Regions from separate parts of the Pseudomonas sp. BIGb0558 genome, predicted to be linked through region 1. Evidence: predicted binding sites of a transcription regulator. Region 1 holds the regulator's gene; the other holds the start of a gene.

Evidence for each region. Region 1 encodes sigma-54, which starts transcription at its own class of promoters, with help from an activator protein. Its sites were predicted from a motif close to ANTGGCATNNANNTTGCTNT; they were not measured.
Region 2: glnA (glutamate--ammonia ligase) is a predicted target of sigma-54. The motif match lies at 1,143-1,162, and genes of this name have one in related genera.

Annotation. Positions count from the first base shown of each region.
Region 1 covers NZ_JANUEW010000005.1:115,945-119,355, forward strand. The annotation lists gene lptB (LPS export ABC transporter ATP-binding protein) at 1-503, shown strand, start outside; gene M2400_RS09635 (RNA polymerase factor sigma-54) at 688-2,181, shown strand; gene hpf (ribosome hibernation-promoting factor, HPF/YfiA family) at 2,257-2,562, shown strand; gene ptsN (PTS IIA-like nitrogen regulatory protein PtsN) at 2,575-3,039, shown strand; gene rapZ (RNase adapter RapZ) at 3,042-3,411, shown strand, end outside.
Region 2 covers NZ_JANUEW010000002.1:358,930-362,340, forward strand. The annotation lists gene thiI (tRNA uracil 4-sulfurtransferase ThiI) at 1-928, opposite strand, end outside; gene glnA (glutamate--ammonia ligase) at 1,263-2,669, shown strand; gene M2400_RS04905 (chorismate mutase) at 2,855-3,391, shown strand.

The DNA of each region.
Region 1 (3,411 bases):
GTGCACAGGCGGGTATCGGCTATCTTCCCCAGGAAGCATCGATCTTCCGCAAATTGTCGGTTTCCGACAACATCATGGCGATCCTCGAGACCCGCAAGGAACTCGACCGCGCCGGGCGCAAGAAAGAGCTGGAAAGCCTGCTGCAGGAATTCCACATCAACCATATCCGCGACAACCTCGGCATGAGCCTTTCCGGCGGCGAGCGTCGTCGTGTGGAAATCGCCCGCGCCCTGGCCACTGCGCCGAAGTTCATCCTGCTGGATGAACCTTTCGCCGGTGTCGACCCGATCTCGGTCGGCGACATCAAGCAGATCATCCACCACCTGAAAGCCAAGGGCATCGGTGTGTTGATCACCGACCACAACGTCCGCGAGACCCTCGATATCTGCGAAACCGCGTATATCGTCAACGATGGACAGCTGATTGCCGAAGGTGACTCCGCCACCATCCTGGCCAACGAACTGGTCAAGGAAGTGTATCTGGGTCACGAGTTCCGCCTGTAAACACGGTGGTATCAGGCCATTCGCCATGGAGCGCGGGAGTCAATAAAAACCTCAGTATTTTTATTGTTACCGCGCTCTAGGCAAAGCCCCCGATATCAGGCATATAATTTGCTTATGTTTGGCGCTCACGCGCCCTGTCGTGGATGGCGCATTGCGCCGGCGAATAAGGTGTTAAGCCCCTGCCATGAAACCATCGCTAGTCCTGAGAATGGGCCAGCAGCTGACGATGACACCGCAGCTGCAACAGGCCATCCGCCTGCTCCAATTGTCGACCCTGGACCTGCAACAGGAAATCCAGGAGGCCCTGGAGTCCAATCCGATGCTCGAACGCCAGGAAGAAGGCGACGACTTCGATAATGCAGACCCGCTGGCCGACAACATCGAGCAAAAACCCAACCCCGACGTACAGGAACCCTCCTACCAGGAAACCGCCCCCACGGTGGATAACCTCGAGGAAGGTGAATGGAACGAACGCATTCCCAACGAACTTCCCGTGGACACCGCGTGGGAAGACGTCTACCAGACCAGCGCCAGCAGCCTGCCCAGCAATGATGATGACGAGTGGGACTTCACCACCCGCACGTCCGCCGGCGAGAGCCTGCAGAGCCATTTGCTCTGGCAACTGAACCTGGCCCCGATGTCCGACACCGATCGCCTGATCGCCGTGACCCTGATCGATTGCATCAACAATCAGGGCTACCTGGACGAGACCCTTGAGGAGATCCTCGAGGCCTTCGACCCGGAACTGGACATCGAACTGGACGAAATCGAAGCCGTCCTGCACCGCATCCAGCAATTCGAGCCCGCCGGCATCGGCGCCCGCACCCTCAGCGAGTGCCTGCTGCTGCAACTGCGCCAATTGCCGGCGAAAACACCTTGGCTGGCCGAAGCGCAGCGCCTGGTCACCGACTACATCGACCTGCTGGGCAGCCGCGACTACAGCCAGTTGATGCGCCGCATGAAGCTCAAGGAAGATGACCTGCGCCAGATCATCGAGCTGGTGCAGAGCCTCAACCCGCGTCCGGGCTCACAGATCGAGTCCAGCGAAGCCGAATACGTCGTGCCGGATGTAATCGTGCGCAAGGACAACGAGCGCTGGCTGGTGGAGCTGAACCAGGAATCGGTACCGCGCCTGCGGGTCAACCCGCAATACGCAGGTTTCGTGCGCCGCGCCGACACCAGCGCCGATAACACCTTCATGCGCAACCAGTTGCAGGAAGCCCGCTGGTTCATCAAAAGCCTGCAAAGCCGCAACGAAACCCTGATGAAAGTCGCCACCCAGATCGTCGAGCACCAGCGCGGCTTCCTGGAATACGGCGATGAAGCGATGAAGCCGCTGGTACTGCACGACATCGCCGAGGCGGTAGGCATGCACGAATCGACGATTTCCCGGGTAACCACGCAAAAATTCATGCATACCCCACGGGGCATTTATGAGCTGAAATACTTTTTCTCCAGCCACGTCAGCACCTCCGAAGGCGGCGAATGCTCGTCCACGGCGATCCGCGCGATCATCAAAAAACTGGTTGCCGCGGAAAATCAGAAAAAGCCGTTGAGTGACAGCAAGATCGCTGGTTTACTGGAGGCACAAGGCATTCAGGTCGCCCGTCGAACCGTCGCCAAGTACCGCGAGTCCCTTGGGATCGCGCCTTCCAGCGAGCGTAAACGTTTGATGTGACGGGCGGGCCATAGCGTTCCAGTGGCAGGCACCCCGGCCTGCCGCTTTATGCACTGGCAACGAAGGAGAAGCTGTATGCAAGTCAACATCAGTGGACACCAACTGGAAGTGACCGAACCGCTGCGCGCCTATATCGGCGAAAAACTCAAACGAATTGAGGGGCATTTCGACAAGATCACCAACGTGCAAGTCATCATGACTGTCGAGAAGCTCAAGCAGAAAATCGAAGCCACCTTGCGTATACCCGGCGGGGAAGTAGTCGCCAATGCCGAGCATTCAGATATGTATGCTGCCATTGACGACCTTACCGACAAGCTGGATCGCCAAATCAAAAAGCATAAGGAAAAGCAGCAGAGTCTTCTTCAAGGCACTGGCCGCTAACACTCCCCACCCATGATTCGACTTGAAACCATCCTGACCCCCGGCCGTTCCCTCGTGAACGTGCCGGGCGGCAGTAAAAAGCGTGCCCTCGAACAAATTGCCAACCTGATCGGCCGCGAAGTGCCCGAACTGGATACGCAAGCTGTGTATGAGGCACTGATCGCCCGTGAAAAGCTCGGTTCCACCGGCTTTGGCAACGGCATCGCCATTCCTCACTGCCGCCTGCAAGGCTGTGAGTCGCCAGTCAGCGCCCTGCTGCACCTGGACGCCCCCATCGATTTCGACGCCATCGACGGCGCGCCGGTCGACCTGCTGTTTGTACTGCTGGTCCCGCAAGCTGCCACCGATGCGCACCTGGAACTGCTTCGGCAGATCGCCAGCATGCTCGACCGCAAGGAAGTACGCGACAAACTGCGCAGCGCTCCCAGCAATGAGGCGCTTTATCAGGTTGTCCTGGATGAACAAAACGGGCAGTAATCATGCGTTTGATCATCGTCAGCGGCCGTTCCGGCTCAGGTAAAAGCACGGCTCTCAATGTTCTTGAGGACAACGGCTTCTATTGCATCGACAACCTGCCCGCCGGCCTGCTGCCGGAACTGGCGGAACGTGCACTGATCCATACCGAGCTGGCACAACCGCTGGTCGCTGTTTCCATCGACGCCCGCAACCTGCCCAGCCACCTCACCCGCTTCCCCGAACTGCTCGAAGAAGTGCGGGCCAAGCACATCCATTGCGACGTGCTGTACCTCGACGCCGACGAAGAGACGCTGCTCAAGCGCTTCTCCGAAACCCGTCGACGCCACCCGCTGAGCAGCCCGCACCGCTCGCTGGCCGAAGCCATCGAGGACG
Region 2 (3,411 bases), on a different contig from region 1:
TCACAGAGTCGATCAATGACAGGTTCGGCAGGGTCTGGCTGGACACCTGGGAAATCGCTTCACCGGTGACCAGTGCGTCGATTTCCAGCTGATCCGCGATTCGGGACGCAGCGCGCAACATCATACGCTTCAATACTACGCCCATATGACTGTTATCGACTTTCCCGAGAATTTCTCCCAGGACTTCCTCGAACGGTACGCTGACAAACAGCACCCGTTGCGAGCTGCCGTACTTCTTCCAGATGTAATGCGCGACTTCCATCACGCCCAATTCGTGTGCACGCCCGCCCAGGTTAAAGAAGCAGAAGTGACTCATCAGCCCGCGGCGCATGATCTGGTAGGCCGCCACGGTGGAATCGAAACCGCCGGACATCAATACCAGGGTCTGTTCCAGGGCGCCCAGCGGGTAGCCGCCGATGCTGTCGTGCTGGCTGTGGATCACAAACAACCGTTGGTCGCGAATTTCCATCCGCACTTCAATTTGCGGCGCTTTCAGGGAAATTCCGGCGGCGCCGCACTCGCGACGCAGCTTGCTGCCGACGTATTTTTCGACATCCATGGAGCTGAACGGATGCTTGCCGGCGCGTTTGCAACGCACCGAAAACACCTTGCCTGCCAGCACATCGCCGTAGTGCTGCTTGCACTTTTCGGTGATGTCGTCGAAGTCGCCCAGCGGGTACTCGTCGACCTGCAGGAAATGCGCGATGCCCGGCACGCAGCTCAGGCGCTCGGTCATGTCCTTCAAGGCTTTGGGGTCTGTGAGGCGGGTTTCCAGCTCGAGATTGTCCCACACACCGTTCACCACCACCGCCGGGTCCAGATCGCGGAGCACGGCACGGATATTCTTGGCCAATTGACGGATGAAACGCATCCGTACCGGTCGGCTCTTGATGGTGATCTCGGGGAAGACTTTAACGATTAATTTCATGAAAACAGCGCGCGCAGGCCCAGCCGAAAAAGGGGGGCGCGGATTATAGCGGAAATCGCTCAAGGTTTAACCAGTTAATATGCAACTGACCTTTCGCGCACCAAAACGGGTCATAAACGAAAATAAGCGCTACATTGCGGTGCGCAATTTATTCCGTTTCAGCGGTTTGCACCTTTATAGGGGCGTTTTTGTGGCAAAAAACCCATGTCGGGGCACTGGCATGCAATTTGCTCTCTTGTGAGGCAGGTTGCCTTGGTCGAGTATTCGCGCCGGCATCACCCACATTCTAAGGGCTAACTCCACTACCCCAGCCCGAAGCCACCCGGAGGACACTATGTCGAAGTCGGTTCAACTCATCAAAGATCATGACGTCAAATGGATTGATCTGCGCTTCACGGACACAAAAGGCACTCAGCACCACGTGACCATGCCGGCTCGCGACGCGCTGGATGACGCCTTCTTCGAAGAAGGCAAAATGTTCGACGGCTCCTCCATTGCCGGCTGGAAAGGCATCGAAGCTTCCGACATGATCCTGATGCCGGACGACAGCACCGCCGTACTCGACCCGTTCACCGAAGACCCAACGCTGATCATCGTCTGCGACGTGATCGAGCCTTCGACCATGCAAGGCTACGACCGTGACCCACGTGCGATCGCCAAGCGTGCCGAGGAATACCTGAAGTCGACCGGTATCGGTGACACCGTATTCGTAGGTCCGGAACCAGAATTCTTCATCTTTGATTCGGTCAAGTTCAAGTCCGACATCTCTGGCTCCATGTTCAAAATCTTCTCCGAACAAGGTTCGTGGATGTCCGACCAGGACGTGGAAGGCGGCAACAAAGGCCACCGTCCAGGTATCAAAGGCGGCTACTTCCCGGTTCCTCCGTTCGACCACGACCACGAAATCCGTACCTCCATGTGCAACGCCATGGAAGAGATGGGCCTGGTCATCGAAGTTCACCACCACGAAGTGGCGACTGCCGGCCAGAACGAAATCGGTGTGAAGTTCAACACCCTGGTTGCCAAGGCTGACGAAGTTCAGACCCTTAAGTACTGCGTACACAACGTGGCTGATGCCTACGGCCGTACCGCGACCTTCATGCCTAAGCCTCTGTACGGCGATAACGGTTCGGGTATGCACGTTCACCTGTCCATCGCCAAAGATGGCAAGAACACCTTCGCTGGCGAAGGTTATGCCGGCCTGTCCGACACTGCCCTGTACTTCATCGGCGGTATCATCAAGCACGGTAAGGCCCTGAACGGCTTCACCAACCCGTCGACCAACTCCTACAAGCGTCTGGTCCCAGGTTTCGAAGCTCCAGTAATGCTGGCCTACTCGGCTCGCAACCGTTCCGCTTCGATCCGTATTCCTTACGTGTCCAGCCCTCGTGCTCGCCGTATCGAAGCCCGCTTCCCGGATCCGGCAGCCAACCCGTACCTGGCCTTCGCTGCCCTGGTAATGGCCGGCCTGGACGGTATCCAGAACAAGATCCACCCTGGCGACGCCGCCGACAAAAACTTGTACGACCTGCCGCCTGAAGAGGCCAAAGAGATCCCACAAGTGTGCGGCAGCCTGAAAGAAGCCCTGGAAGAGCTGGACAAGGGCCGTGCGTTCCTGACCAAAGGCGGCGTGTTCAGCGACGACTTTATCGATGCCTACATCGCCCTGAAAAGCGAAGAAGAAATCAAGGTCCGCACCTTCGTACACCCACTGGAATACGAGCTGTACTACAGCTGCTGATCCGGTAGCGCCGCTTAACGTGGCGTGATGAAAAAGGCCTCCTTCGGGAGGTCTTTTTTTTGCCCGCAAAACCCTGCGGGAGCGGGCTTGCCCGCGAAAAACTCAAGGACACTGCATTTCTTCAATATTTACGCGTTATCGTTAACGACCTTCGCGGGCAAGCCCGCTCCCACAGGAGATCACCGTTGAAACGTCGACTTGCGTTCGCCTTGCTGTTCGTCAGCGCCAATGTATTCGCAGCACCACCCACCCTCGCCCCACTGCTCGACAGCATCGCCGAACGCCTGGCGATCGCCGACCAGGTGGCCCTGAGCAAATGGGACAGCCACAAGCCCGTCGAGGACCGTGCACGGGAGCAGGACGTGATCGCCAGCGTCGTGGCCCAGGCGCCGAGCTACAAACTGGCACCGGCGCAAGCCGAGCAGTTTTTCTCGGCCCAGATCGAGGCAAACAAATTGGTGCAATACGCTCACCTGTCCGATTGGCAACTGCAAGGCAAGGCGCCCAATGACCCACGCCCTGACCTGGTCGGGCAGATTCGCCCAAAACTGGACCTGCTGCAAAAACGCCTGCTGCAACAATTGGCGGACTTCACCCCGGAGCGCAGCAACCCGCAGTGTCCGCAATGGCTGGCCCAGGCCAATCACGCACCAGCCAACGACCCGCTGCACCAACTGGCGATGATTCGCGCCACTGCCGAGTTGTGTGTCTACCAGAACTAAAACTGCGTACCCAATCAAAA